Regions from separate parts of the Variovorax sp. 01N429 genome, predicted to be linked through region 2. Evidence: predicted binding sites of a transcription regulator. Region 2 holds the regulator's gene; each other region holds the start of a gene.
What was found. The regulator LexA, encoded in region 2, represses DNA repair genes until DNA is damaged. The targets are predictions, from matches to a motif close to ACTGTATNNNNATACAGT.
Positions count from the first base shown of each region.

Region 1: a site for LexA is predicted at 901-918, ahead of imuA (translesion DNA synthesis-associated protein ImuA). Genes of this name have one in related genera too.
Region 3: a site for LexA is predicted at 3,237-3,254, ahead of AC1DSF_RS17995 (PA0069 family radical SAM protein). Genes of this name have one in related genera too.

Region 1 covers NZ_JBFTRG010000003.1:269,812-280,112, forward strand. The annotation lists gene AC1DSF_RS07325 (Y-family DNA polymerase) at 1-118, opposite strand, end outside; gene imuA (translesion DNA synthesis-associated protein ImuA) at 87-884, opposite strand; gene AC1DSF_RS07335 (isocitrate lyase/PEP mutase family protein) at 991-1,827, shown strand; gene AC1DSF_RS07340 (aldo/keto reductase) at 1,854-2,783, shown strand; gene AC1DSF_RS07345 (hypothetical protein) at 3,019-3,219, shown strand; gene AC1DSF_RS07350 (DUF1772 domain-containing protein) at 3,226-3,678, shown strand; gene AC1DSF_RS07355 (NAD-dependent succinate-semialdehyde dehydrogenase) at 3,682-5,052, opposite strand; gene AC1DSF_RS07360 (DUF6496 domain-containing protein) at 5,105-5,563, opposite strand; gene AC1DSF_RS07365 (alpha/beta fold hydrolase) at 5,721-6,599, opposite strand; gene AC1DSF_RS07370 (DODA-type extradiol aromatic ring-opening family dioxygenase) at 6,744-7,556, opposite strand; gene AC1DSF_RS07375 (LysR family transcriptional regulator) at 7,647-8,534, shown strand; partial or broken gene AC1DSF_RS07380 (carboxymuconolactone decarboxylase family protein) at 9,059-9,583, opposite strand; gene AC1DSF_RS07385 (Bug family tripartite tricarboxylate transporter substrate binding protein) at 9,583-10,301, opposite strand, start outside.
Region 2 covers NZ_JBFTRG010000006.1:266,533-276,833, reverse strand. The annotation lists gene AC1DSF_RS13595 (3-hydroxyacyl-CoA dehydrogenase) at 1-1,097, opposite strand, end outside; gene AC1DSF_RS13590 (tetratricopeptide repeat protein) at 1,244-3,418, shown strand; gene AC1DSF_RS13585 (MFS transporter) at 3,408-4,580, opposite strand; gene AC1DSF_RS13580 (D-2-hydroxyacid dehydrogenase family protein) at 4,577-5,584, opposite strand; gene lexA (transcriptional repressor LexA) at 6,212-6,886, opposite strand; gene AC1DSF_RS13570 (asparaginase) at 6,959-7,960, shown strand; gene adk (adenylate kinase) at 7,964-8,620, opposite strand; gene kdsB (3-deoxy-manno-octulosonate cytidylyltransferase) at 8,730-9,500, opposite strand; gene AC1DSF_RS13555 (Trm112 family protein) at 9,515-9,697, opposite strand; gene lpxK (tetraacyldisaccharide 4'-kinase) at 9,678-10,301, opposite strand, start outside.
Region 3 covers NZ_JBFTRG010000009.1:215,108-225,408, reverse strand. The annotation lists gene AC1DSF_RS18005 (efflux RND transporter periplasmic adaptor subunit) at 1-690, shown strand, start outside; gene AC1DSF_RS18000 (efflux transporter outer membrane subunit) at 690-2,174, shown strand; gene AC1DSF_RS17995 (PA0069 family radical SAM protein) at 2,125-3,219, opposite strand; gene AC1DSF_RS17990 (DOPA 4,5-dioxygenase family protein) at 3,354-3,710, shown strand; gene AC1DSF_RS17985 (autotransporter-associated beta strand repeat-containing protein) at 3,890-9,652, shown strand; gene AC1DSF_RS17980 (glutathione S-transferase) at 9,697-10,301, opposite strand, start outside.

The DNA of each region.
Region 1 (10,301 bases), on a different contig from region 2:
CGACGTGCGGCGTGAATTGCAGCGCCCACCAGCCCAGGGCTTCGGTGGGCGGAAGGGGCGTGCCGGCTTGAGGTGGCCCAGCGGACTCAGGCAACCACTGCAAGGCGATCCAGTGCATGGCGTCCTTCCTTCCAGGCCTCGATGTGCACCACGGTGGCGGCATCGTGCGCCGGTGCCGTGCCCTGCTGTTGCAGGCGCAGCTTGCGTCGCAGCCGGGCGGCGGCGAGCAAGGCGCTCATGCGCTCGCTGCGTGCCGGCAGCATCACCGGCGCAGCGAGCGGCGGGCCGCGGCGCTTGAGGATGTGGAGTTCGATCTGGGCCGCATCGGCCTCGCTGCGCATGATCTGCAGCCGCAGCCGCGCCGGAGAGGCCGTTTGTGCCACCGTCCCGGGCCGGCAGACGAACAACACCGCATCGTGCTGCGCGGCAGCCAGCTGGAGCCGCCGCAATTCGCCGACCCGGGCCTGCGGCAACCAGGCCAGCACGGCGCCCACGTCAGCGCAGCGCAGCGCCTGCTCGCAGGCCCACAGCCGCGCGGCTGCGGCCTCGCTCCGGACCCACATCAGCGCCTCGGGCCTGAGGCCGTGCGCGGCCAGCGAGGCGCCGAAGGGCTCGCAGGGTGCGCCGATCAGCACCACCGGCCCGCCCCGCGCTTCCGCCGCCTGCACCAGACCGGGCAGCACCAGCTGCCAGAGCGGGTCTTCAGGCGCGGCCTGCAGCAGTTCCGTCATGGCGCCGACCGGCCAGCCGCCGCCCGGCAACTGGGCGTCCAGCGCCGCGTGACCGGTCCCGATGACCTGCGCATCGGCGCTGCCGAGTTCGTCGGCATGCCAGACGCCGCGGCCGGCGCCAGCGGGAAAAGAGTCGAGGAAAGGAAGGCCCATGATCAAAAGGTGAATAACTGTATTTTCATCCAGTATTTTCAGCCCTGCAACCGGAAGGACAAAGGAGAAAAGAGAGACACTGGCGCGCCAAAAAGGAGATTTCTTCATGACTTCATCCCCGCAGCTTTCCCAGGCCGACAAGGCCAGGACCTTCCGCGCCCTCCACGAATCCACCGAGGGTTTCATCATCCCGAACCCCTGGGACGTCGGCACGGCGCACCTGCTCGCGGGGATGGGGTTCAAGGCATTGGCCACCACCAGCGCCGGCCTGGCTTTCTCGCTCGGCCGGCCTGACAACGCCCTCTCTCGCGACCACGTGCTCGCGCATCTCCGAAGTCTTTCGGCCATCGACCTGCCCGTGAGCGCTGACCTGGAAAACGGCTTTGGCGACGCCCCGGAGGAAGTCGCGCAGACCATTCGGCTCGCAGCCGAGGCGGGCGTCGTCGGTGGATCGATCGAGGACGCCACCGGCCGCGCCGACGATCCCATCTATGCCCGCGACCTTGCGGTGGAACGCATTCGCGCCGCCGCGGAAGCGGCCCGCGCGCAGCCCTTTCCCTTCACCCTCACCGCGCGCGCCGAAAACCATCTTCACGGGCGCAACGACCTGGCAGACACCATCGCGCGCCTGCAGGCCTACCAGGAAGCCGGCGCCGATGTGCTCTTTGCGCCCGGCCTGGTCACGCGCGAAGACATCTCCACCGTACTGCGCGAGATCGATCGCCCGCTGAATGTGCTGATGGGCCTGGGCGCCGTCACGCTCGACGCGAAGACGCTGTTCGGACTCGGCGTGCGCCGCATCAGCGTCGGCGGTTCGCTGGCGCGCGCCGCAATGGGCGCCTTCCTGAACGCCGCCAACGAGTTACGCGAGCACGGCACCTTCACCTACGCCAGCAAGGCGGTGAGCCATCGAGAAATCAACGCGATGTTCTCAGCGCATTGAACCGGCAACGACCGGGATAACGGGCGATGATGGCCAATGACCTTCTCCTCACGCGCACCCAGTTGCTGCGGTTGGGCATCGCGCTCTGCGCCGGCGTCGCACTCCCTGGATTCGCGCAGCAAGGCAGATCGAAGATGAACACTCGCCCCATTCCCTCCACGAAGGAAGCCCTGCCGGTGGTCGGCTGCGGCACCTGGATCGGATTCGACCAGCGGCCCGGCACCGCCGCCTACCAGCAGCTTCCCGGCGTGCTCGAAGCGTTGTTCGCGGCCGGCGGAACCGTGATCGACAGTTCGCCGATGTACGGCCGCTCCGAAGAAACCACCGGCGAATTGCTGGCCGAATCGAAGCAGCGCGACAAGGCCTTTCTTGCGACCAAGGTCTGGACCTCGGGCCGCGAGGCCGGCATTGCGCAGATGGAGAAATCTTTCGAGCGGCTGCGCACCGAACGCATCGACCTGATGCAGGTGCACAACCTCGTCGACTGGAAAACCCATCTCGCCACGCTGCACGGCTGGAAGGACAAAGGCCGCGTGCGCTACATCGGCATCACGCACTACACCGAATCAGCGTACGGCGAAGTCGAAGCCGTGCTGCGTGCGCAGAAGCTCGATTTCTTGCAGATCAACTATTCGCTCGATGCGCAAGGCGCCGCGCAACGATTGCTGCCCCTGGCGGCCGAACGCGGCGTGGCGGTGATCGTCAATCTGCCTTTTGGTGGCGGCGGGCTGCTGCGCAGGCTGCGCGACAAACCCGTGCCAGTCTGGGCGACGGAGATCGGTTGCACGAGCTGGGCACAGGTGCTGATCAAGTTCGTGCTGAGCCATCCGGCCGTGACCTGCACCATCCCCGGCACCAGCCGAGCCGAGCACATGGCCGACAACGCGGCGGCCGGCACAGGGATCTTGCCGGACGCGGCATTCTGGAAAAAGAACCTGGCGTCGTTGCAGATCTAGGCACTGGGCTATCCGACGGATGGCAGCCAGAGATGCACCGTCGCAGCACACTCGAATTCCTCGCGCCTTTCAGGGGCTTGCCAATTGCCGAACATGTCCGTTGGGAGCGTCGCCGTTCCCTCCCCTTCGCAAACCAACTTCGCGGGAGCCAATCATCATGAATCATCGACATCAGCGAGAACGACAAAGCGGCAGGGAAGCGCGAGCGGCGTGCTGAAGATTGAATAGTCATGACATGACCATCCAATGGGACGAGCTCCGGGCCGCGTACGACGAGTGGCGCGCGGAGCGCGACAAGTACGACCGCTGGATGACGGTGCTGGCGGCCGCCGAGCCGTACGACAAGGCCGAGCTGCAGAAAGACATGGAAGAGCTCGATGCGAGGCACAAGGTCTTTCTGGAGAAGATCAGGCCGTTCGTCCGGTCGCTCGCCTAGTTTGCGATGAGCACGAGGATCGTCCAGTTCCTGGCCATCCTGATTGGCGCGCTCGCGCTGATTCCTTCAGGCGCGCACCTGGCTGCGCTTCCGAACAAGATCGGCCTTAACCAGCCGGAGTATTTTCTGGTCCAAGGCATCTATCGCGGCTGGTGGGTGCTCGGGCTGTTCTGGGTTGCGGCGCTCGTGGCGAACATCGTCCTGGCGATCGTCGTTCGCTCGCAAGCCGGACCGTTCTGGCTTGCGCTGTGCGCTGCAGCCTGCATCGTCGCCATGTTCGCGATCTTCGTCGCCTGGACCTTGCCCGCCAATCAAGCGACGCAGAACTGGACCGATGTCCCAGCCCATTGGGAGTCATTGAAACGCCAGTGGGAGTACTCCCATGCGGCAAATACGGCCATCGTGTTCATCGCTCTCTGCCTGGTTGCTGCGTCGGCGCTGTCCTGGCGGCAGGCGTGATGCCTATGCCGCCACCCACACCGTCTTGATGTTCACGAACTCCCTGATGCCGTAGCCCGACAGCTCGCGGCCATAGCCGCTGTCCTTCATACCGCCGAAGGGCAGCCTCGGATCGGAACGGACGGCGTCGTTGACGAACACGCATCCGGACTCGATCGACTCGGCCGCGATGCGCTCGCCGCGGCCCAGGTCGCGCGTGAAGATAGCGGCGCCAAGCCCGAACGAGGAGTCGTTGGCGGCGGCGATGGCCTCTTCCTCGTTGCGCACCGGAATGACCGCCGCTACAGGGCCGAACAGTTCCTCGTTGTAGGCCGGCATGCCCTTCGCAACATCGGTCAGCACGGTCGGCGGATAGTAGGCGCCCGGTCCCTCCGGAATCTTGCCGCCGAGCAGGCACCGCGCGCCGCGCTGCACGCTCTGCTCCACCTGCCGGTGCAGGGCCTCGCGCAAGTCGTGCCGCGCGAGCGGGCCGATTTCCGTAGCCATGTCCAGCGGATCGCCCTGCCGCGCCGCTTTCATTTTCTGCACAAAGCGCTGTTCGAACTCCTGCCGCACCGGCTCGACGACGACGAAGCGTTTGGCGGCGATGCAGCTCTGGCCGCCGTTGACCAGCCGGCCTTTGGTGCAGACGCTCGCGGCGAGCTCGATGTCCGCGTCTTCCAGCACCAGATAGGGGTCGCTGCCGCCCAGTTCGAGCACGGTCTTCTTCAGCATCTCGCCGGCCTTGCGCGCCACTGCGCTCCCGGCCGGGCCGCTGCCGGTCAGCGTGACCGCGCGCACCAGCGGATGCTCGATGGCCGCGTCGACCTGCGCACTGCCGATCAGCAGCGTTCGAAACAGGTGCTCGGGAAGGCCGGCTTCACGCAGGATCTGCTCGATCGCGAGCGCGCAGCCCGGCGTGTTCGATGCGTGCTTGAGCACCGCCGCGTTGCCGGCCATCAGCGCCGGAGCGGCGAACCGGAACACCTGCCAGAACGGAAAGTTCCAGGGCATCACGGCGAGCACGACACCCAACGGATTGAAGGTGACGAAACTCGCGCGCGCCTCCGTGTCGACCGGCTCACGCGCCAGCAGCCGCGCGGCGTTGTCGGCAAAGAATTCGCAGCAGCCGGCACACTTCTGCGCCTCGGCAATGCCGTCGCGCAACGGCTTTCCCATTTCGCGCGCCATCAGGCGGGCCCAGGTATCGGACTTCGCGCGCAGTATCTTTGCCGCCTCTCGCAGGCGCTGCGCACGCTGCTCGAACGATGTGCCGCGCCAGGCCAGGAACGCCTGGTGCGTCTTGCCGATGATCTCGTCGACGGCAGCGCGCGACATCTGCGCATGCGTCTCGAGCTTTTCGCCGGTGGCGGGGTTCATGGATTCGATGGCCATGTGGCTGGGCTCCTTCCGGGTGAATGCAATGCGCCGGCCGGGCAGCGCCCGGTTACCTGCCGGCCTTGTGCGCGGCCCGTGTCCGAGCCGCCTTGCGCGCCGCTGCCGAGCGCTCTGCCGCGGTGCGCTCCTTGGACACGGCCTTTGCATGGCGGGCCAGCGCCGGCTTCGACGCCGCTGCCGGGCTCTCGTGCTGCAGGGCGCCGATGGTCGCGCGCGAGCGCTTGCGCGACACCTTGGCATCGGGCTTGCGGCCGGCTTCCAGCGCATGCTGCGCGCTGTGTCGCGTTTTCTCGGAAGCTTCACCCTTCTTGGGCGGAGGCAGGTCGACGCCGGCGCGCCGCGCCTTGGACAAGCCGATCGCGATGGCCTGCTCGGGCGAACGCGCCCCGTGCTTGCCTTCACGGATGTGCTCGATCTCTTCCCGAACGAACTCGCCGGCCTGCGTGGTCGGCGCCTTGCCTTCGCGCTTGTCGCGCCTGGCGCGCTCGATGGTTTTCTTCTCGGGCATGGTGGATCTCCTGCAGTTGGAGTTTCCGGAGCGGCGCGAAGGGCTTCGCACTCCGCTGCCACGAACGATCACTCTAGGCCGACGATCCGCGGCGCGTGTAGGGCGCCGCGACCGCATCGGTGTAGGCCCCCAAGCTACCCGGGCCCGCAGCTCGGATCTACGCAAGAAAGCGCAGCAGCAGCGCGTTGACCTCGGCCGCGCGCTCGAACTGCACCCAGTGCCCTGCGTTTTCGACCACCGCACCTTCGCGCAACGGATGACCGGCAACGAGCTGCTCCACCAGAGGACGCGCGTCGGCCGTGACGTCGTGCTCGCCCCAAATCAGCAACTGCGGCCCGCCAATGGTCTCCAGTGCCGCCTGCAGCCCTCCGGAGAGCGAGATCTCCTTGCTGCGAAAACGCGTGCCGTGGCAGGAGATGTCATGAATGGCAAAGGCCAGCGCGTCGATGGCCGCCTTGTCGTGCAGCATCAGCGCGGCCAGGTTGTGCAGCAACGCGGCGCGTTCCTCGTCGCGATCCTCCGCGGCGCGCCAGTTGATCATCTCGACGGTCATGCGGCGCAGGGTGCCGTGCCCGCCGCTGCCCATGAGCACCAATCGCCTGATGCCGCCGCGCCGTTCGCCGAACTTCGATGCGACCAAGCCGCCGAAGGAGAAACCGCCGAGGTCGATCTCGCTGCCCGCACCGACAAGGCTGTCGAGCGTCGCGCCCAACGCGCCGAGAACCACATCCAGCGATGACTGGCCGGGCGCCGGCTCCGGCGGAGTGCCTGAATCATTGAAGCCCGGCAGATCGGGCAGCCAGAGCGTGTGTTCGGCCGAAAGCGCCTCGATATTGCGCAGCCAGTGCATCCAGCTGCCGTGGCCGCCGTGCAGCAGCACCAGCGGGGGACGCGAATCTTCGGTGCCGAAACGGCGCCATCGAATACGGACGCCATCGTGTTCGACATCGTGGTGGGTGGAAAGCGCATCGACGCGCTCGATCAAGCGGACGGCATCGGCCTCGGCTTGCGGTTCAAAGGTCGAGTAGTAAGGCACCGCCGCATTGTGACGCGCCGCCACTCCCAGCGCCGCGAGGAGACCTATTCGCAGGCACCAGCGGAACCGGCTTTGCCGGGCCGCAGGGGTGCGCCCCCTTGAGGGGGTGCTGAGCCACACGCAGTGGGCGAGGCTGGGGGTGGGCTATCCGAACCTGAAGCTCGACACGGCAATGCCGCCCATGAACTCATCCTCGTGATAGATGCGCTCGCCGGCTTCGCCCTCTGCGGCGCCGACAGCGACCATCAGCGGAATCAGGTGCTCCTCGCGCGGATGCGCAATGCGTGCGGCCGGCGCCGTCGCCCAGCGCAACAGCTTTTCGTCACGCTCGCTCGACTTCGCGTGGACGACGGTCTCGTTCAGCCAATCGTCGAACGCCTTGGACACATCGCGCGCCTGCGGGCCGAACGCGCGAAGGTTGTGATAACTGAGCCCGCTGCCGACGATGAGCACGTTTTCATCACGCAGCGGCGCGAGCGCGCGGCCGAGCGCCAGATGTTCTGCCGGATCGAGCCCGCGCCGCAGCGACAACTGAACCACAGGCACTTCTGCATTGGGGTAGATGGCCGCCATCGGCGAGAACGTGCCGTGATCGAAGCCGCGCTCGGGATCCGTCCGCGCAGGCAGTCCCGCAGCCTCGATCAGGCCCTGCACGCGCCGCGCAAGTTCCGGCGAGCCGGGCGCGTCGTAGTGCACGCGATAGGTATGTTCCGGAAAGCCGCCGTAGTCATAGATCATCGGCGGCCGCGGATTGCCCATCACCGTGAAAGCCGGTTCCTCCCAATGCGCCGAGATCATCAGGATCGCGGCCGGCTTGCGGCCGATCTGGCGCGGCATGTCGGCCAGCGCGGCTTCGAGCTTGTCGTAGGTGGGGCCCATTTCCTTTTTCATCCACGGCCAGGGGCCGCCGCCGTGCGAGATGAAATAGGTGGGAAGTCGTGGGTTGATGTTGCTCATGGATCACTCCTTGAGAGCGAGTCTAGAGATTTCCGCATGAGAAATCGATGGGCTACGATGCACCGATTCGTTTCTCCACAGGAAATCGACATGGACCGCCTGACAAGCCTTCGCGTGTTCCGCGAAGTGTTCGAATCCGGCAGCTTCGCCGCAGCGGCGGAGCGACTCGGAATTTCGCCGCCGATGGCGAGCAAGCATGTGGCACAGCTGGAAAAGTCCCTCGGTGCTCGCCTTCTTCACCGTTCCAGTCGCCATCTGAGCCTCACCGAAGCGGGACAAGCCTGGTACGAGCAAAGCAGCCGCGCGCTCGACCTGCTCGATGCGGCCGAGGCGGCCATCGGCCAGACCAGCGCCACGCCGCGCGGGCAGCTCAAGGTGAGCGCGCCCGTGTGGTGCGCAACGCCGCGTTTCGCAAACGTACTGGCCGGCTACCGCGACCGATACCCTGAAGTCGTGGTCGACATGCATCTGGAGAACCGCAAGGTCGACCTGGCGGCCGACGGCTATGACCTCGCGCTGCGCGCGACGCAGGAGCCCTCGCCCGCGCTGATCGCAAGGCCGCTGTGCAAGCTGCAGTTTCATCTGGTGGCTGCGCCTTCATGCATCGCGCGCAGCGGGCTCCCGGCTTCGCTGGCCGATCTCGCGAAGCTCGATGCCATCGTCCCCAGCTACGTGAACCTCGAGGGCTTCACACTCAAAGGCCCCGGCGGCAGGCAGGCACCATTGCGCTTGCAGCCGGTGATGAAGTCCGACGACACCAACCTGACGCTGCATGCGGTGCACGCGGGCGTCGGCATCTCGTTCCTGCCCGAATGGCTGATCGACGACGATCTGGCCGCGGGGCGGCTGGTGCGTCTGGTGCCCGACTACGCAGCGCCGCCAGTCACCTTGTTCGCGGTGTATACGAGCCGGCAATATATGGCGCCCAAACTGCGCAGCTTCATCGATTTCCTCGGCGCGCGATTGGGCACGGCCTAGCGCGCAGCCTGCTATCCAGCGGTCAACGCTTGCTCGGCACGGAACATGGTTCGTCGGGTATTTCGGAACAGGGGCCTGACTCGGCTGCTCCACGAGGTGTGCCGCACCTCGAGCCATGCCGGATGCTCCAGCGTCGCCGGCGTGGTCAAGTCATAGCAGGCGATGTAGCGGGGCGCGCCGGAGTTGCGACGAAAGCGCCTGGCCAAGACGGTGCCCGGCACCCGCGCCAACCCGGGTAGATGCTCCTGCTCGTACCAGGCATTGAATTCAGCCTCGTCCTGTTCCGCCACGTCGGTTTCGACGACATAGTGGTACGTGGCCTTCTCCAGCCACGACGCGCCCTGAATGGATCGCAAAGAGGTCAGCCCAGTCGCGCTGGCGGGGGGCACGCCGACGCCGTACATCCGCGCCCACGTGCCGTCGGGACTCCACCAGATATCCGAGACGTCGATCCCGTCGACGTGGGTCAAGTCCGTCTTTGCGACGTCGCACGTCCATGAAACGTTCATGTCCTCTTCCGACCGATGCACGACATTCAGGGCAACGAGCAATCGCGACACCATGTTGTACGCAGCGACGGTCGCGACGACTTCGACGATGCCTCTGGGATCGAAGTGCTCGCCCAGGCGATCCATCAGCTTGCCCGGCACGGCGATGTCCCGTGTCATCGCATCGGCGAGTTCCAACACCAGGGTCTCAAGTGCCGAGAACTCCGTCGAAAGCGCCGGCTGGCGACAGGCCGCGATCTTGGCCGCGGAGATACCGGCGGCGCGGGCGTGGGGGATATGGGCGTCGAACTCGAACTGCGCACCGTTCAACACGGCGACACGCAGGATCATCAACTCGCGCAGATCAGCCGCCACTCGGGTCTGGTTGCGCACGGCGGTAAGCATGCGTTCCCATCCGGAGGCGATAGGCTCGCTGTTGAGAAGCACTTGGTAGAGCAACGAAATGCGGCCTCGCTCCGCCAAGATACGGCCTTCGAGTTCCGCGAGTTCGGGGCGCGTGCCTGGTTGAACCAGGGGGACACGAATTTGTTCGGTATTCATCATTCAGCCTTGATGTTCTTGGCCTGGATCATCCGGGTCCATTTCTCGGAATCACTCTTCACCAGCGCGGCAAGTTCTTGCGGCGACGACGCTGCCGGGTCTGCACCGATCAACAGCATCCGGTCCCGCACGGCGGGGATGTTCAAGGTGTTGCGGACCGCCTTGTTGAGTGCCTCGATGACGGCAGGCGGTGTCTTCGCCGATACGAACATCCCGTACCAGTTGATCGTGTCTACGCCCTTGATGCCCTGTTCTTCCAGGGTCTTCACGTCGGGCAGCGAAGGATGGCGTTCGTTCGACGCGATGCCAAGCGGCCTGAGAGTACCGCCCTTCACCTGATTGATGAGGCCGGCGACGTCACCAAAGAAGGCGCCTACCTGCCCGCCCATCAGGTCCGAGATTGCCGGTGCCGCGCCCTTGTACGGAACATGCAGGAACTTCACGCCAGTGCTGTCGGAGATCTGTTCGATGGCGAGATGAGGAATGCTGCCCACGCCGGACGAGGCGATTGCAACAGGCAGCTTGCTGGTCTTGGCATTGGCGACGAACTGCGCGGCATCTTTTGCGGGATTTGCGGAATTCACTACGAGCAGTTCGACGTTGTTCGCGACCAGTGACACGGGCGCAAAGTCACGCTTCATGTCATAGGGCAGCTTCTCGTAAAGAGACGGGTTGATCGCCGCAGCGCCAACGCTGGTCAGCCAGATCGTCGAACCAT
Region 2 (10,301 bases):
ACGGTGCGCGTGGCGTCAAGCCGTTCGACGGCCGCCACGGTTGTCACATCGAAGCCAAGGGGCGCAACCAGGATCAGCGCGGAAGGAGAGGGCGTTGCACCACTTTCGAGTTGGGCGCCAAGCGCATGCACCAGCCGCAGCAGCTCAGGGCGCCGGGCTGCGCGGGGAGACACCCAAACCGCCGGCATGGCGTCGACGGTGGGTGATGGCGCCTCGGGGGTCTGTTGAATGGCACCGTCGACATAGCGATAGAAGCCTTCGCCCGTCTTGCGGCCCAGCGCGCCGGCGGCCAGCCGTTGTGCCGTGATCACGCTCGGGCGATATCGCGGTTCGTCGTAGTACTGGCGATAGATCGACTCCATGACTGGGTGCGAGACGTCGAGCGCCGTCAGGTCCAGCAACTCGAAGGGCCCGAGTCGGAAGCCCGCCTGATCCTTGAGGATGCGGTCGATCGTCGCGAAATCCGCGACCCCTTCGCTGGCGATGCGCAATGCTTCGGTGCCGTAGCCGCGCCCCGCGTGGTTGACGATGAAACCGGGCGTGTCCTTCGCCTGGACCGCGCTGTGGCCCATCTGCTTGGCATAGCCTGAAAGCCGGCGGCAGACTTCAGGGTCCGTCTTGAAACCGGCTACCACCTCCACGACTTTCATCAGCGGGACCGGGTTGAAGAAATGAAAGCCGGCCATGCGCTCGGGATGTTTCAGCGCGGCGGCAATGGCAGTGACTGAGAGGGACGATGTGTTGGTGACCAAGGTCGCCGAAGGCGCGACGGCGGCTTCGAGATCGCTGAACAAACGACGCTTGACCTCGAGGTCTTCGATCACCGCCTCGATCACGAGATCGCAGCCGGCGAGCTCCTGCATCGAATCGACGGCGGTCACGCGGCTGGACAACTCATCGCGTTGTGTCGCGTCGAGCTTGCCTTTTTCGTGTTGCTTTTGCCATTGGGCAAGAATGGCGTCGCGGCCGCGCAGAGCTGCGCCTTCGAAGCTGTCCAGAAGGAAGACCTTGCTTCCGGCTTGGGCAGCGATTTGGGCAATGCCTCGCCCCATTGCGCCGGCGCCGATCACGGCGGTGTTGGAAAAGTTCACAGTCATTTGATAATTGTCTCTCCGTGGGTCGGGGTCCCTGACGCACATGTCAGAATGTGTCAACTTTTGATTGCTTCTTGAAGCCTATTTTGCGATTTCCACGCTTGGCGGCGAGCCTGCTTCTTTTCGGGGTCGTCCTCGAATCATCCGCCTTGACGATAGGCCGGCCCCAGGGCGCCGTCTGGATCGGCAAGCCGATCGACATGGTGATCCCGATCTCGCTGGCAGCCACCGAGGACGGAGGCTCCCTATGCCTCAACGCCGATATCTTGCAAGGGGACACGCCCATGCTCGACCGGCGAGTGACTGTATCGCTGGAATCAGGCGGGAGTCCGGGCAATTCGAACATCCGGGTGCGCTCGACAGTCCCCGTCGAAGAACCGGTCGTCACGGTGACCGTCCGCGCCGGGTGCGACACGAAGACGAGCCGGAGCTATGTGCTGCTTGCGGATGTGCCTTCGGACGTGACGCCGCCGGCTGTTGCGTTTGCCAGTGCTCGCGCCTCCGTAGAAGTGGCGACCGCACCGCGGGCATCCCTGCGCCCGGTGTCGCGTACGGCCGGCAGCGGCGGAGCGTCCGGTTCCGATGGGGCGGCGACGGGGGCGAAACGCTCTGCGGCATCGGCCGACTCGACATCCGACCGCGATCCGGCAACGTCCGCGCAGCGCAAACCAAGCGCCTCGCCCGCACCTCGTCGCGCTGCCGTCGTTCAGGCGCCGGCCGCTTCGCGTGCTGTCAATGTGGCTCAGGCATCCCCGGCTGCTCAGCCGGCGAAGGCGGCACCCGTCGCCGCAGGACCTCGACTCCAGGTGGATGCGTTGGAGCCGGAGCCGGCAAAAGACGCGGGCCTGAAATCGACCAGCCAATTGAGCTTGCCGGCCGTAGAGGATCCGACTCGCCGGGCCGCGGCCGCCGCTCTCTGGGGCGCCCTGGATCCTGCCGCCGAGCAGGCCGGGCGCGATGCCCAACGCGCCAAGGAAATGGATGCCACCTTAGCTGCCATGCGCGAGCAAACGGCGCAGAACCAGCGCGCACTGGCCGATATGCGGAGCGAACTGGCACAGGCACGCGAAAGCCAATATCGCAATCCGCTCGTCTACGCGCTGCTCCTCGCATTGTTGTTGGCTCTGGTCGGCATACTGCTGCTGTGGCGCATGTCGCGCAGGGCGGTGGCGCCCGCGTGGTGGGGTGATTCGGAATTGAAGCGTGGCGACCCGATGCCAAAGCTCGGAGCGAAGCGCGTTCGGCGGCACGGCGGTTTGCTTGACGAAGATGAGGATTTGGACCCGGATCCCGATTCGGAGCAGCATGAGCAGCCGCGCAAGCGCAGCCTCGGTGTGTCGACCTTCGGTGCCAAGCCGTTTGCCATACCCGATCAGCCGGATCAGGCCGACAGTGATTTCGGCGAGCCGCCGCATCCCTCTCGCGCCTTGGACAGCGTGCCGGCGCGGCTCGTCAATACCGAAGAACTCCTGGACGTGCAGCAGCAGTCGGATTTCTTCCTCTCGCTGGGCCAGCACGATCAGGCCATTTCGGTTTTGCGGGAGCACATCGAAGCCAACCCGGGCACCAGTGCGCTGGCGTACCTCGACCTTTTGCGGATCTACCATGCGCTCGGGCGCGAGGACGACTACGCCGGCGTCGCCGAAGAGTTCGAGCGGGCATTCAATGCCGACGTGCCCGCATTCGAGAATTTCACGGATACGGGCAAGGGCCTCGAACATTATCGAAGCGCCCTGGCGCGCATCGAATCGCAATGGCCTGCGCCGAGCACTTTGGCCTTTATCGAAGAACTGATCTTCCGAAAGCCCGGTGTCCACGAGGACGGGGCCTTCGATCTTGCCGCCTACCAGGAGCTTCTGCTGCTCTATTCCCTGGCCAAGGAAGTCATCGAACCCGCGAGCGCGCCGCCGGTCCTGGTCACGCCGCAGGCGTTTGCGGACACCTATGGGCATGATGGCGAGCTGACGGCGACTGCGCCTCTCGGCCCGGAAACGGAGCCGCCTGCAATAGAGGACGGTCCTGTCCTTCCGCCGTCGATCTATGGGTCGATCGACGAGCGTTTGCAACATGACACCGTGCTGATCCCGGATGCACCGGCGACGCTGCCGGCAGACGTCGATGCTCCGGCGCCAAGGCCAGAGAGGCCTCCGCTTGAACTCGATCTTGCCGAATTCGACAAAACGGCTTACGAGACGATGCCGACGCCGCTCGAGCAGCCCAAGGCGCCGCCAGCGCCTTCGACCGACCCGCATCTGATCGACTTCGAACTCTTCGATCCGAGCACCGAAGCGGAAATCGCCCCGCGCCCGATCATCAAGCGCTGAAAGCGGGGGCGCGCCGCTGCGCCTTTTCGACGGCGATGCTGAGCGCAATGGCAAAGAGCATCGTCGCAAAGCCAACCCAGCTCATCCATGCGGATTCGTCGTTAGCGAGGAGCCAGCCTCCGGCTGCTGCACCGATGGCCTGACCGATGTAGATCCCTGAACTGTTCAGTGCGACCGAGCCAGGCGCAAGCGAAGGCTCGAGCGACACCAGGCGCGCCTGTTGCGCCGAATTGGTCGCGAAGCAGCCCAGCCCCCATGGCGTCAGCAGCAGCGCTAGCCACGCCAGCGTGACGCCGAGCGGCCAGAGCAGCAAACTCAAAGCGATCAACGCCGTCGTCAGCAAGACCATGCGCGGTGGCCCCACACGGTCGATGTAGCGGCTGACGAGCACGTTGCCCACCACGCCGCAAGCGCCGAACCATGCCCACATGAGACCCTGTTGAGTGGCGTTTGCACCCAGCTGCTGCTTAAGCAGCGGGGCGAAATAGCTGAACAAGACAAACTGGCCGGACCCCTGCAGCGCGGTGACGCACACCACACCCATCAGCAAAGGACTTTTGAGCACACGGCCCCACGACTCGCGCGACAACGCAGCGGGTCGAATGCCGGAGGGCAGTTGCCGCCAGACCCAGATGGCGCTCACGAGCGACAACATCGAGATCAGCAGGAATGCGGGCCTCCACCCGAAATGGCCGCCTATCAGCGCGCCGATCGGAAGCCCCAGCACCGACGCCATCGACCATCCGAGAAAGACGAAAGTGACGGCACGCCCGCGTTGTTCGTTCGGCACCAGGAGACCGACACAAGCGGCTGCCTGCGGCGTGAAGATGGCTGGCGCCACCACCGTCAACATCCGGACGACAAGCAGTCCGACGAAGTTCGGCATCAGGGTCGCAACAAGGTGCCCGCCCGCGTACCAGAGCATCGTGCAGGTCAGCAACACGCGGCGATCCCACCCGGCGACAACGGCGGCAAGCAACGGAGCCCCGAGACACATCACGACCGCCGCGGCGGTGATCAACTGGCCGGCGGTTGCAGCGCTGACCTGCAGTGATGCACTGAGCTCATTGAGCGTTCCGGGCACGACCATCACGCCCGTGCCGATCACGAAGTTGCCAGCCAGCAGGGACCACAGCGCGGCCGACGGTGCCGACTGTCTCAACGCCGGACCTGCAGCGCGCCAGGATTGACGATGTTGGTCGGATTGCCCTTGATGAAGCTGACGACGTTGTCGAAGGCTTGCCCGAAGTACATCTCGTAGCTGTCTTGCTCGACATAGCCGATGTGTGGCGTGCAGATGCAGTTTTCGAGGCGGAGCAGCGCGTGGCCTTGCAGCGGCGGCTCGCTTTCGAACACATCAATGGCGGCGAGGCCAGGCCGACCACGATTGAGCGCAGCAAGAAGAGCGTCTTGCTCGACAAGCTCCGCGCGCGACGTGTTCACGAACAGCGCCGTCGGTTTCATGCGCGACAGGTCTTCGAGCGTCACAAGCCCCCGCGTCTCTTCCGTCAGCCTCAGGTGAACCGACAGGACATCGGCCGCGGCAAAGAAGGTGTCTCGGTCCGATGCGACCTGGAAGCCGTCGGACCTTGCCTTGGCGCAGCTTTGCTCCCGGCCCCAGATGACCACCTGCATGCCGAAAGCCTGCCCATAGCGAGCGACCAATTGGCCGATGCGACCATACCCCCAGATGCAGAGCGTCTTGCCCTTGAGCACCGAGCCCAGGCCGAAGTTCGGAGGCATCGACGCCGACTTGAGGCCCGACTGCTGCCAGGCGCCGTGCTTCAGGTTGCTGATGTATTGGGGCAGCCGGCGCATGGCGGCCATGATCAGGGCCCAGGTCAGCTCGGCCGGGGCCAGCGGCGAGCCCGAGCCTTCGGCGACGGCGATGCCGAACTCGGAACAGGCATTCACGTCGACGTGACTGCCGACGCGACCTGTCTGGGAGATGAGTCTCAGCTTCGGCAGCTTTTCGATGAGTTGCCTGGAGATGTTGGTGCGCTCACGGATCAACACAATCACTTCGGCATCCTTGAGGCGGACCGAGAGTTGCCCGATGCCCTTGACTGTGTTGGTGTAGACCTTGGCCGCATAAGCGTCGAGCTTGGCTGCGCACTTGAGCTTGCGCACCGCGTCCTGATAATCGTCGAGGATCACAATGTTCATGGCGTGCCATTGTGCCTCGCACCGCCCACGTGCTGTGTCGGCGCACTGCCTGGCCTCCGCTTATCTTGAACAATTTTGCGGCGAGAGCAGCGCGCTTGCGGGCTTCTCTGCCGTCAATGCAGATGAGCGCGAAGGCCTGGCGACGGGGGAGAGGCGGCGGCCTCGAGTGCTACGAGCCTGTCGAGCTCGGCGCATACGTCCGCCATGCGGCCGGAAATCACCACCCGGCCTGGATGGCGACCGGTTTGCTGGGCATCGACCATCCGCACGACTCGAAGCGGCCGTGCCGCCGAGCTCGGCGCATCCTCGCGAGTCGCCGGACTTTGGCGCAACCCGCAGCTTGGCCGAACCCCGACATAGCGCAAGCCCGCCGTGCTGATGTGGCTTGACCGACGCGTTGGCATCCATCGGCTGGCCAATGTCTGCAGAGGCGAGATCAGGTCGACGATGCTAAGAAGAGCGATTCCCATGTGAACTCCAGAAAAGTCAGAGATTGAACATAGGCAGGATTGCTTTCATTGGCCACGACAGGGTGATGGCACTACGCCATACGCCCGCCACCTGTCGCGGCCGTCAACGAGGCGAACACGGGTGCAGGCCGAGTTCGCTTGCAGGATGGTCGAAGGGTTACATCAACATCGTGTTGCGGATCAGTCCGACAGCGAGGCCTTCGATCTCGAAGGGCTCACCCGGTTGAACAACGATGGTGGGGTAGTCAGGGTTTTCGGCGTGCAGTTCGATGACTTGCTTGTTGCGCTTGAGCCGTTTGACAGTGACCTCATCGCCCAGGCGGGCGACCACGATCTGGCCGTTGCGGGCTTCCTTCGTGGCCTGCACCGCCAGCAGATCGCCGTCCATGATGCCGGCGTCGCGCATGGACATCCCGCGCACCTTGAGCAGATAGTCGGGTTGCCGCTGGAACAGCGTGTTTTCGACATAGTAGGTTTGGTCGACGTGTTCTTGAGCCAGGATCGGCGAGCCGGCTGCCACTCGGCCGATCAGCGGCAGCGCGAGTTGTGCCATACCCGGAAGGGACAAGGAAAATTGGCTGTTTCGGGACTCGTTGAGCGCGCGCAATGCATCGCCCTTGAGGCGGATACCGCGCGACGTGCCACTGACGAGTTCAATCACCCCCTTGCGCGCGAGCGCCTGCAAATGCTCTTCGGCTGCGTTGGCAGACTTGAAGCCCAGTTCAGCCGCGATCTCTGCGCGAGTGGGAGGCGCACCGGTGCGCGCGATGGCGCTTTGGATCAAATCCAGAATCTGCTGCTGGCGGGCGGTAAGCTTGACTGCGAACTGCATGTGGGCTCCTGAAGGAACTGGCTGAATATCCAGTACCTGTATTTTTAACCAGTTTTCTGTGGTTGGCAAGTCATGAATGAAATCAAACAAGGCGACGAGCGCATCCGCAAGGTGATCGTGCTGGGAACAGGCGGCACGATCTCAGGCCGCGCCGAGTCTTCGGCCGACAACATCGGGTATACGGCCGGCCAAGTGGGCGTCGAGGAACTGCTGGGTGGAATCAAAGCGCCGGCTGGCGTGGAACTCGCGGCCGAACAGGTGGCGCAGATCGACAGCAAGGACATGAGTTTTGCAATCTGGCAGAAGCTCGCGCAGCGGTGTGTGCACTGGTTGGCGCAGCCCGATGTGTCAGGGCTCGTCATCACCCACGGAACCGATACGCTGGAGGAAACCGCGTATTTTCTGCATTCCGTCATTGCATCCGCATCGGTGAAACCTGTGGTGCTCACGTGCGCGATGCGGCCCGCCAGCGCGCTGGTGCCGGACGGTCCGCAGAATGTGTGCGACTCCATCGTCGTTGCGTCCACCCAGGGCGCGCGCGGTGTCGTGGCCGTCTGCGCCGGGGCCATGCACGGTGCGGTCGACGTCCAGAAGGTGCACACGTACCGGCTCGATGCCTTCGCCTCCGGCGATGCCGGACCGTTGGGTTACGTCGAGGAGGGGAGTGTTCGACTAGTGCGGACATGGCCGGCCCCCGCGCCAGCCGCCCACGAGGTCTTCAGTCGCGTGGTTGCCGCGCGCAAGTGGCCGCGCGTCGAGGTCCTGATGAGCCATGCGGATGCGCGCGGCAGCATCGTCGATGCCTTGGTGCGAGAGCGTGAGTTGGGGTCATCCGAAGTGCTTGATGGGCTCGTGCTTGCCGCCACCGGAAACGGAACCCTGCATCACGCCCTGGAAGCCGCTGCTTTGCGGGCTCAGGCCGCGGGCGTGTCGGTCGTCCGCGCTACGCGCTGTGCGCAGGGGCGCATCTTGCCAAGACAGAACGAGCTTCTTCGGGATGCAGGCGCACTGACGCCGGTCAAGGCGCGCATCGAGCTCGTGCTGGAGCTGCTGGCGGGGCGGCCATCGCCATGAAGATCAGGAGCTCAGTGCAGCCAGCGCGCGCTGAGTGATGTCGTCCACCGTTCCGACACCGCTGATGGAGCGGTACTTGGGTGCCGCAGCCGGGTCGGATTTGGCCCACTGCGAGTAGTAGTCGACCAGCGGCCGCGTCTGCTGGCTGTAGACCTCGAGCCGCTTGCGAACCGTCTCTTCCTTGTCGTCTTCTCGCTGGATCAAGTCTTCGCCCGTCAGGTCGTCCTTGCCGATGACCTTGGGCGGATTGAACTTCACGTGGTAGGTGCGGCCAGACGCCGGGTGTGAGCGGCGACCGCTCATGCGTTCGATGATGTCGGAAAAAGGAACGTCGATTTCAAGCACGTAGTCGAGCTTGACGCCGGCCGAGCGCATCGCTTCGGCTTGGGGGATCGTCCGTGGAAAGCCGTCGAAGAGAAACCCTTGGGCGCAATCGGGCTGCGCGATGCGTTCCTTGACGAGGTTGATGATGAGATCGTCGCTCACCAGCGCGCCCGATGCCATGACGGACTGTGCCTGCAGGCCAAGCGGCGTACCGGCCTTGACCGCGGCGCGAAGCATGTCGCCGGTCGAGATTTGGGGAATGCCGTATTTCTGGCAAATGAAGGCCGCTTGCGTGCCCTTGCCCGCACCCGGGGCGCCCAGCAAAATCAGTCTCATGGTGTCCTCGGAAGGTTTTTCGATTTATGTCGCGCCATGCTGCCTCCCATAGGATTTCCCAGGCGGAATTGCGGCGAGGATAGCATGCGCTCCCCCCGCTAAAACGAAGCTAGCCAGCAGCGAGAAGGGCGCGAACTCGCGCGAGATCCTCTGGCGTATCGATCCCGGGGCCGGGAGCATCCGAGGTGATGTGGACAGCGATGCGATGACCATGCCAGAGCGCTCGAAGTTGTTCGAGGGCTTCGGTGGTTTCGACGGGCGCAGGAGGCAGGCCCGGAAACTGCCGGATGAATCCAGCGCGGTAGCCGTAGATGCCGATGTGCCTCAAGGCCGGCGGCGACGTCGGCACTGCTTTCGGCCCCAGCGCCGCGAAGCCGTCGCGCCACCAGGGGATTGGGGCTCGGCTGAAGTAGAGCGCATAGCCCTTGGCGTCGAGCACGGTCTTGACCACGTTGGGATTGGCGAATTCCTCGGGCGAATCGATCGCGTGCGCCGCGGTGCTCATCGCTGCGTCGGGATGGTCCGCCAGAGTTCGTGCGACCGCGTCGATCAACGTCGGCTCGATCAACGGTTCGTCGCCTTGCACGTTCACGACGATGGCGTCGTCCGCGAGGCCGAGCTGCGCGCACGCCTCGGAAAGGCGATCGCTTCCGCTGGCGTGATCGGTGCGAGTCAGCAGCGCCTGCACGCCATGCGCCGCGCATGCGGCAATGATGCGCGGGTCGTCTCCCGCCACCACGACGCGCTGGGCGCCTGATACCAAGGCGCGCTGGGCAACGCGCACGACCATGGGCAGCCCGGCGATGTCAGCCAGCGGCTTGTCCGGCAGTCGGGTCGATGCGAGCCGGGCGGGGATCAGGACGACGAACGCCGCGTTCAATTCAGCCCGCCCGGTCAAAGGCCCAGCTCTTCGTCGGAAAGCGTCCTGGCTTCCGCTTCGAGCAGCACCGGAATACCGTCGCGCACCGGATATGCGAGGCGTGCGCTGCGCGAGACCAGCTCCTGCTTCTCAGCGTTCCAAGTGAGGGGCCCCTTGGTCACGGGGCAGACGAGCAGTTCAAGCAGCTTGGTGTCCATCGCGCGATGATAGCTTTGCGTCCAGCGCTGCGAAGAACGCATCCGACGTTTCGAAGACGAGCGGTACCGCCAATGCGTCGGGCACTTTGCACCAGAGCTTTACGGCGTCCTTTTCGGTGCAGAGCAGCGTGCGGCCGGTCGCGGGCGCATTCCAGTTGTCGAAATCGTCATGGTCCGGAAGTGCGATGCATTGTTCGAGGTGCAAGCCCCGCTCGCGCAGCATGTCGAAAAAGGCTTCTGGCTTGGCGATCGCCGCCACCGCGTCGAGATTTTGGTATTGAAGATCGCTCAGCGGAATCGTCGTGCCGTCTTTTCGGACGGCGTAGTCGGCCAGCATTCGCCGTGCAGTGAAGCCGTCGAACGCCGGCCGGCCGCCCGTGTGAAGCACCAAATCGCAATGACGCGGCCACTTTTCGCGCAAAGGTCCAGCGGGGAGCAGCCATCCGTTTCCGATGCCCCGGTCATCGAAAACGCAAATCTCGACATCGCGAGCCATGGCGAGATGCTGCAGGCCGTCGTCGCTCACGATGACCTCGGTGGTCGGATACCGAGCCAGAAGCGCGATCGCCGCGTCAACGCGCCGCCGTGCAACGAAGACCGGGAC
Region 3 (10,301 bases), on a different contig from region 2:
GTTTCGCAGCAGGACCTTGACGAACGCCGCAGCGCCCTCGCGCAGGCCACCGCCAACGTCGCGGCGGCGGACGCCAACGTCCAGCGCCTGAAGCAGACCGAAGGATTCAAACGCGTGCTGGCGCCCTTCGCCGGAATGATCACGCGGCGCAATGTCGACGTCGGCGACCTGATCGACGCGGGCAGCGGGCGGCCCTTGTTCCTGCTCGCGCAGACCGACCCGTTGCGCGTCTACATCAACGTGCCGCAAGCCTATGCGCAACTCATCAAGGCGGGACAGCCTGTGATCGTCACGCAAGCCGAACTGCGCGACCAACGCTTTCAGGGCGAGGTGGCACGGACGTCGGGCAGCATCGACAGCGCCACGCGGATGATGCAGGTCGAGGTCTCGCTGCCCAACAAGGACGGCGTCTTGCTGCCGGGCGCTTACGTGCAGGTGTCGCTGCCGCTTGCCGCGAGCAAATCACTGACGATTCCGGCCAACGCGCTGCTCTTCAGGGCCGAAGGCACCCGGGTTGCGGTCGTCGATGCACAAGGAAAAGTCCACCTGCGCCCGATCAATCTCGGACGCAACTATGGCGAGACCGTGGAAGTGCTCGATGGAATCTCGGGCACCGATCGGCTGGTGCTGAATCCTGCCGACTCGCTGGCCGAAGGCGACGTCGTCGTGGTGGCCAAGGAACCAGCGTGATGTTCGTGCGAGCCGCGCTGATCGCGCTGGCGGTTGCAGCCGTGGCTGGATGCGCCGTCGGGCCGGACTACAAGAAGCCATCCGTCGACGTGCCCGTGAGCTGGCAAGTCGAAGAACCATGGCGGCAGGGGACGCCTAGCGATGCATCCGACAAGGGGCCGTGGTGGGAGCGCTTCGGCGATGCGCAGCTCAATGCGCTCGAACAGAAGGCGCTCGCTGACAGCCCCACGCTCGCCGCATCCAATGCGAGGCTTGCGCAGGCCCGCGCCACGCTCGCAGGGAGCGAGGCCGCCCGCTATCCACAACTGGGTGTCGGCACGCGCGCCCAGCGGTTCAAGATTTCGGCCAACCGTCCTTTGACCAACTATGCGGTGCCGAACCTGTCGACGGTGCAGAACGATTTCAACGTGATCTTCACGGCCAGCTATGAAGCCGATCTGGCAGGGCGCGTGCGGCGATCGGTCGAAGGCGCAACGGCATCGGCTGCGCAATCGGCGGCCGACCTCGAAAACACGCGACTGCTGCTCACGACGGATCTCGCATCGAGCTACTACAACCTGCGATCGACGGACATCGAACTCGACGTGCTGGCGCGATCGATCGAGCTTCAGCGGCGAGCGCTCCAGTTCGTCACTGACCGGCATGACTTGGGCGCGGTGTCGGGTCTGGACGTCGCGCAGCAGCAGGCGCTGCTCGACAACACGCTCGCGCAGGTCGACACGCTGAAAAAGCAGCGCTCGCAATTCGAGCATGCGATTGCCACGCTGACCGGAACGCCGGCGCCTTCGTTTTCCATTGCCGCGGACGTGAAGCCGCTGGCACCACCGGCGATTCCGATCGGCGTTCCCTCGGACGCGCTGGAGCGCCGTCCGGACGTCGCGGCGGCGGAACGCGCCATGGCCGCCGCCAATGCGCAGATCGGCGTTGCGACGGCGGCCTTCTATCCGAGCGTGATGTTGCTGCCCACGGGCGGCGTGGACAGCAGCACGCTCGCCACGCTCTTCGACGCAAGAAGCCTGCTCTGGTCGCTCGGCGTCTCGGCAACGCAGACGATCTTCGACGGCGGGCGCATCCGGTCGAATGTCGATTTCACTCGCGCGGGGTATGACGTCACCGTGGCCAGCTACCGGCGCATCGTGCTCACCGCGATGCAGGAAGCGGAAGACGGCATCACCGGCCTCGCATCACTCGACCATGCGTCGACGCAGGCTTTCACTGCCGTCGAAAGCGCGCGACGCGTGCTGGACATGGCCTCCACCCGCTACCAGGGCGGCGCCACGACTTTCCTCGACGTCATCACAGCGCAGCAGGCTGTGCTCTCGACGGAGCGCCAGGCCGCGCAGATCATGGGGCAGCGCATGCAAACCTCGGTGTTTCTCGTGAAGGCGCTGGGCGGCGACTGGTGCGGCGTCGAGCCGCGCGGTTCGGCCGGCTCTAAAACAGACTGCCCTGCCCCGCTGCGCCAGGTGGTCGGAACGCGCTGAGGTCAAGCACGATGCGGTCGCGATTGAACCCGATGCGGGCCGTCGCCTTTTCGAACCGCTGACGAATCAGGTCCGCCCACAGTCCGCTGCCCTTCATGCGCGTGGCGAAATCGGCGTCGTAGTCCTTGCCGCCGCGCATTTCGCGGATGCGCGCCATGATCCGGTCCGCGCGCTGCGGGTAGTGCAGTTCGAGCCATTGCTTGAACAACGGCGCGACCTCCCATGGCAGCCGGACGACCGTGTAGAAAGCGCAGCGCGCGCCGGCATCCCAGGCGGCTTCGAGAACCTGTTCCATGTCTTCGGTCACGAAGGGAATCTGCGGCCCCACGCTCACGCCCACCGGAACGCCCGCTTCGGCTAGCGTGCGCACGGTGCGCAAGCGCCGATGCGGCGCGGCGGCGCGCGGCTCGAGCTTGCGCGCGACCTCGCCATCGAGCGTGGTGATGGTGACGTACACCGCCGCCAGATGCTCGGCCGCCATGGGTGCGATCAGGTCCAGGTCGTGCTCGACCGCGCTCGATTTCGTGACGAGGCCGAATGGATGGTGCGTCTCCTTCAGCAATTCGATGACCGAGCGCGTGAGCCGAAGTTCGCGCTCGATGGGCTGATAGCAATCGGTCGCAGTGCCGATCGCAAGGTGGCTGGGCCTGTAGCCCTTGCGGCCCAGCTCGCCGCGAAGCACCTCGACGATGTTGCGCTTGGCGATCAGCTTGGTTTCGAAGTCGAGTCCCGGCGAAAGATTGAGATAGCTGTGCGTGGGCCGGGCGAAGCAGTAGATGCACCCGTGTTCGCATCCCCTGTACGGATTGAGCGAACGGTCGAACGGAACGTCCGGGGAATCGTTGTGGCTGAGCACCGACTTGACGTCCTCGAAGCGGACCTCCGTGGCGAGCGGAGGCAATGCGTCTGCCTCGGCGGCGCCCTCTTCCAGAGTGCCCCAGCCATCGTCGAACGCATTGCGCGCGTCGCGCTCGAACCGATGCGCAAGGTGCGTGGCCGCACCTCGGCCCTTGAGGGCATGAAGAGGGATGATGGTGTCGGTCATGGCGGCGCCCCCGAAGTACTGTATGGACAAACAGTATTTCACCATTTCAAGATTGCCGCAGCAAGCGCGTGTGTGGCGGCCACAAGCACGTCACACGGCGTAAGCTCTGGCCCTCCCGCCCTGCGTGTCCAACGATGCCTCGCCGCCCTGAAAACCTCTATCCGCAATACCACGCGCACATCTATTTCGGCCCCGCAACGGTCGCGCAAGCGAAGCAGTTGGCCGAGGATGCCGGGCGCAGTCTGCTGGTCGTGGTCGGCAGGGTGCACGAGCGGCTCGTCGGTCCGCACCCGCACTGGAGTTGCCAGCTTGCTTTCGACGCTGCCGAATTCGACGAAGTAATCGGCTGGCTGGACGAGCACCGCAACGGGCTCGATGTGTTCGTCCACGGCGTCACCGGCGACGACTACACGGACCACACGGCGCACGCGATGTGGCTCGGCAACGAGTCGCCGCTCGATCTGCGCATGTTCCGCAAACCGGCGGACTGAACCCGGCCCACAAGCAACAGCGTTTCAGCGCCCCTGCGGGCGGGCTTTCGATCGCCTTGTCGCGGCGGCTTTACGTCCGACCCGCAAAAATATCTAGTACTTAATATTTAACAAAAGATACACTCCGACGCGTCTGAATACGAAATGTTCCATTTTTAAGCAACAAGAGTCGTGTCTCAATGAACCGTATCTATCGCCTCGTCTTCAATCGCTCGACGGGAAGCCGTCAAGCTGTCTCCGAACTCGCCCGGACATCCGGTCCCGGCGGTTGCGCAACCGGAAGCGCTGCCAGCGCGGCCTTCGGCGCCGCGGGAGCCGCCGTCCTGATGGCGGTCACCGCCCTGGCGCCTACCGCGCATGCGGATACCAACCTGCTCGTCGGCGCTGGTGGCGCAGGCGGCATTTCGAGCACCAATGCGGGGAACGGCGGCGCCGGTGGCATCGGTGGCGGAGGCGGTGGTGGATCGGGTGGTGCGATCGCCGGCGGCGCCGGCGGCGGTTTCGGCTCGGGCGGCGGCGGCAATGGATTCGTCATTGGCGGTGACATCGGAGTGCCCGGCAATGGCGGCGCCAATGGCGCTGGCGTCACCGGCGGCAACGCGTTGGTGGGCGACACCGTCCAGCCCAACTCTTTGACCTTGACCGGCACCACCGACGTGACCGGCTCCGTCTGGGTCGGCGGGGGTGGCGGCGGCGGGAGCGGCGGCGGGGGGACGACGCCTGGTGCCGTCGGTGGGGCCGGGTCGAATGGCGTCCTCGATGTGAGCGCTGGCGCCGTCCTGAATGTCGCCGGTGCAATCAACCTCGGCGGCTCAGGCGGCGGCGGCGGCGGCAGCACGCCCAATGGGGGAACAGGTGGCATGGGCGGCGCGGGCGGCAACGGCACGTTGTCGATCAGCGGCACGGTCAATGCCTCGGGTGACGTGAACTTTAGCGGCGTTCAAGGCGGAAACGGTACGAGCGGCATCGCCGGTGTCGGCGGTGCGGCCGGCACAGGCAATCTGACGATCAACACAGGCGGAACCCTGCAGATCGGAACCGGCGGCAGCACCGGCTCGCTGAACGGCGACGTGACGGACAACGGACGGTTGGTCTTCAATCGGTCTAACGCATACGACTACGCAGGCGTAGTTTCAGGCAGCGGCAGCCTGGTGCAGCAGGGCACGGACGTCTTGACGCTGAGTGGCAACAACACCTATGGCGGCGGCACGACCGTCAACAGCGGCGTGCTTCAGGTCAGCGCCGACAACAACCTCGGCGCTGCGACCGGTGGCCTCGCGATCGACAACGCCACATTGCGCTACGGGTCCGGCTTCGCCAGCGCACGCGCAGTGACGATGGGCGCGGATGGCGGCACCTTCGACACCAACGGCAACGACGCTTCGCTCAACGGCGTGATCAGCGGCGGCGCTCTCACCAAGACCGGTGCTGGCGCCCTGACCCTGTCTGGCAACAACACCTATAGCGGCGGCACCGTGCTGAACGCCGGAATACTGCAGGTGTCCTCGGACAGCAACCTGGGCTCGACCGGCCCCGACGCCGGCCTGACCTTCGATGGCGGCACCTTGCGTCTGCCGGCGCCTCTTCCGCTGCCGGCCGTGAACCCGCCGCCCTTCGTTTCGGCGCGTGACATTGCCGTGAACGTCAACGGCGGCACCATCGATGTGAACGACAGCCAAGGCAATATCTTCAGCGGGAAACTCAGCGGAGGTGGCACCCTGACACTGAAGAACGGCGGATCGAACACTGGAGATCCGACGCGCCTGACGTTGAGCAGCAGCAACAACACCGCATTCACGGGCGCCATCCAGCTTGGAACGAGCGGTCAGGTCGGCCGCATCAATGTCGAGGTGACAGGCTCGGGCACGCTGGGCACGAACAGCAACCTGGTCGATATCTACAACAACAGCGAACTCGACTTCAACGGTGGCGGTGCCAGCGCCGGCAACCTGAAAATCACGACCCACGTCAGCCCCAACAAACTGGGGCTCAATTCCGGCGTCACCTTCTCGAACGGCGCCAGCGCGGGGACGGCCACAATCATCAACGCAGCGGGTAGCGCGTTGATCCTCTTCCGGGATGCCACGGCAGCCGCGTCCACCCTGGTCAACGGCACCGACTCGCGCATCTATTTTTTGGGCACCAGCACGGGCGGCAGCGCGGCGATCGCCAACAACGGCGGGCGCGTTTACCTGCAGGACTCCTCCGATCTCAGCGGAGCAGCCATCGCCAATGCCGTCGCGGGCACTGTGAATATCAGCGAAGCGACAAGCGGGATCTCGATCGGCGAGCTTTCCGGCGACGGGAACGTCGTGCTCGGCGGCAAGGTCTTGACAGTCGGTGCGCGGGGCACCAATAGCACGATCGGCGGAGTCATCTCCGATACTGGCCCAGGGTTCGTCGACAAGGACGGAGGTGTGTACAACCCCCCGGTCACTGCGACCGGAGGCTCGCTCGTCAAGACGGGCGCCGGCACGCTGACCCTGACGGGCGTCAACACCTACAACGGCGGCACGACGGTCAACGGCGGCGTGCTACAGGTCAGCGCCGACAACAATCTCGGCGATGCGGCCGGTGGGCTTGCGCTCGACAACGGCACGTTGCGCTACGGAGCGGGCTTCGCCAGCGCGCGCGCAGTGATCATGGGCGCGGGCGGCGGCACCTTGGACACCAACGGCAATGACGCTGCGCTCAGCGGCGTGATCAGCGGCGGCGCTCTCACGAAGGCCGGCGCCGGCACCCTGACCCTCGCGGGCGCCAACACCTACAACGGCGGCACCACTGTCAATGGCGGCGTGCTTCTGGTCGGCGCAGACAACAACCTCGGCGCTGCGACCGGTAGTCTTGCGCTCGACAACGCCACATTGCGCTACGGAGCCGGCTTCGCCAGCGCACGCGCAGTAACGATCGGCGCGGGTGGCGGCACCTTCGACACCAACGGCAATGACGCTTCGCTCAGCGGCGTAATCAGCGGCAGCAGCCTCACCAAGACAGGCGCCGGCACCCTGACCCTCGCGGGCGCCAACACCTACAACGGCGGCACCACCGTCAGCAGCGGCGTGCTTCAGGTCAGCGCAGACAACAACCTCGGCGCTGCGACCGGTGGTCTTGCACTCGACAACGCCACATTGCGCTACGGAGCCGGCTTCGCCAGCGCACGCGCAGTGACGATCGGCGCAGGCAGCACCTTCGACACCAACGGCAATGACGCTTCGCTCAGCGGCGTGATCAGCGGCAGCAGCTTCACCAAGACAGGCGCCGGCACCCTGGCCCTCGCGGGCGCCAACACCTACAGCGGGGGCACGACTGTCAAAGCCGGCGTGCTTCAGGTCAGCGCAGACAACAACCTCGGCGCCGCGACCGGTGGCCTGGCGCTCGACAACGCCACGTTGCGCTATGGGTCCGGCTTCGCCAATGCACGCGCAGTCACGATGGGCGCGGGTGGCGGCACCATCGACACCAACGGCAATGACGCTGCGCTCAACGGCGTGATCAGCGGCGGCGCTCTCACGAAGGCCGGCGCCGGCACCCTGACCCTCGCGGGCGCCAACACCTACAACGGCGGCACCACTGTCAATGGCGGTGTGCTTCAGGTCGCCGCGGACAACAACCTCGGCGATGCGGCTAGTGGGCTTGTGCTCGACAACGGCACGTTGCGCTACGGCGCCGGTTTCGCGAGCGCACGCGCAGTGGCCATGGGCGCGGGCGGCGGTACGTTGGACACCAACGGGAACAACTCTTCGCTCAATGGCGTGATCAGCGGCGGCGCTCTCACGAAGACTGGCGCCGGCACGCTAACCCTAACCGGCGCCAACACCTATAGCGGCGGCACGACCGTCAACGCCGGCGTGCTCCAAGTCAGCGCCGACAGCAACCTCGGCGCCGCGACCGGCGGACTTGCCCTGAACAACGCCACATTGCGCTACGGAGCCAGCTTCGCCAGCGCACGCGCAGTGACGATCGGCGCAGGCAGCACCTTCGACACCAATGGCCATGACGCTTCGCTCAATGGCGCAATCAGCGGCAGCAGCCTCACAAAGACAGGCGCGGGCACGCTGACCCTCGCAGGCGCCAACACCTACAGCGGCGGCACCGCTCTCCAATCAGGTCAGATCAACCTAGGCAGCAGCACCGCCCTGGGCACCGGCGCGCTCTCGATGGACGAAGGCACCACATTGGGCTTCACCGTCAACGGTTTGACAGTCGCCAATGCCGTGGTGCTCACCGGAATCACCGACCCCATCATCGACACAGGCAGCTTCACTGAAACGCTGACCGGCGCGATCTCAGGTGCCGGCGCCCTGACGAAGAACGGCAGCGGCACGCTGGTGCTCTCCGGCGCCAACAACTACAGCGGCGCAACGGCCGTGGCGGCAGGTACGTTGCGCGCGGGCGCGGCCAACGCGTTCAGCGCGACTTCGGCGCACACGGTGGCTTCCGGCGCGACGCTGGACACCGGCGGCTTCAGCCAGACCGTTGCATCCCTGACCAACAGCGGCACTGTCTCGCTGTTGGGCGCTGCGCCGGGTTCGACCCTGACCATCAACGGCGCCTATTCCGGCAATGCCGGCGTCATCCGCCTCGGAACTGCGCTGGGTGACAGTGGCAGCGTGACCGATCGATTGATACTGAACGGCGCAGGCGCCAGCGCGAGCGGCAAGACCACCGTGCAGATCACCAACCTCGGTGGCCTCGGCGCACGAACCGCGGGCAGCGGCATCAACATCATCAGCGCCCAGAACGGCGCGACCACGACCGCCCAGACGACCAAGGACGCATTCGCATTGGCAAACGGCCATGTCGACGCGGGCGCCTTCGAGTACCGGCTCTATGCCGCCGACAACAGTGGCGCAGGCGAAAACTGGTACTTGCGCTCCGACGGCGGCCCCGTCACGCCGACCACTGCGACGGGTGCTGCGGTCGCTCCCGCAGCGGCATCTGGGCCCGCATCCATAGCGGCAACGCCACTGCCGGCCTATCGCGCCGAAGTGCCTCTCTATGCTGCGCTGCCGAGCGTGCTGCGCCAAAGCGATCTCACGATGCTGTCGAACCTGCATCGCAGGATGGGCGACGAAACGGTCACGACCGAAGCTTCCGGCAGCACTTCCAATCGCCGCGGGTGGGCCCGTGTCATCGACGGGACCACCACCATCGAACAAAGCGGCATCACCGCGCCGGAAAGCAATGCCAGCACGCAAGGAGCGCAGGCCGGCGTCGACCTTTACACCGACACCATCTGGCATGCCGGGTTGTATGCCGGCCACCTGCGCGCCGACGCCCATGTGGACGGCTTCTACGGCCTGAACTCCCTCAGCCGCGGCTATGCCGGCAATCTGCGCGCGGATACCACCTATCTGGGCGGCTACGCCACCTATGCCAATCCGCAGGGACAGTACGCCGATTTCGTGCTGCAGTACGGCCATCAGGACATCACGGGCACGCCCCCGCTCGGCTTCGCGAGCGACAGCAGCGGCAACAGCGTGACCGCGTCAGCCGAAGTGGGCCAGCGATTCGCACTAGGCAGCGGCTGGGGAGTCGAGCCGCAGGCCCAGTTGATCGTCAACCGCCAGGCGCTGGGGAATGCACGGATCAGCGGCGCGGTCGTGGACCAGGACACGGCCACAGCGGTGATCGGGCGCATCGGCGTGCGCATCACCGGCGACTACACCACCGGCATCGGTCGACTGCAGCCGTACGGACGACTCAACGTCTGGCATGGCTTCGGCGGCACCGATACGACCAGCTTCATCGCTCCGGTCGCGACCACGCCGATCTCCAACGAAATCGGCTACACGTCCACCGAGGCGGCCATCGGCTTCACCCTCGGCCTGACGCCGGCGACCAGCGTGTACGGCGAACTCGGCAAGCTCTTCCACTCCGGCGGGGACACGCGAGTGAGCTCCTCGGTGCAGGGATCGATCGGCCTGAAGGTGAAATTCTGATCTGCGGGTTCCGAATCCGGCCGGCATGAACCGGTCGGACGGATTCAGAACTCAGCGTCGAGCTCGTCGATTTCTTCGGGCTCCTGCTTGGCCGCCTTGATCCACTCCTGCATCGCGGGCAGTTCGGCGATGCGCTTGCAGTAGGCGGCGCAGGTTCGATCGAGGTGTACGTCGTAAGTCATGAAGCGCGTCACCACCGGCGCATACATCGCATCGGCCATGCACGGTGTCTCGCCGAAAAGGAATGGACCGCCGTAAGCCGAAAGGCACTCGCGCCAGATCTCGACGATGCGGTCGATATCGGTCTGCGCACGCGACCAGATCTTGAAGCCCGGAAACTTGGCCTTGACGTTCATCGGCAGCGATCCGCGCATCGCGCTGAAGCCCGAATGCATCTCACCGCAAATTGCCCGGCAATGCGCGCGCGCCTTGGCATCGGCGGGCAGAAGGCCGGCCTTGGGCTTGATCTCGTTGAGGTATTCGCCGATGGCAAGCGTGTCCCACACCTTCACGTTGCCATGCTGCAGTGACGGCACGAGCATCGAAGCCGAGAGCAGCAGCATCTCCGCCTTCATTGCCGGGTCATCGGGCGGGATCACCTTTTCCGAAAAATCGAGTCCGGCAAGGCGGCACATCAGCCAGCCGCGCA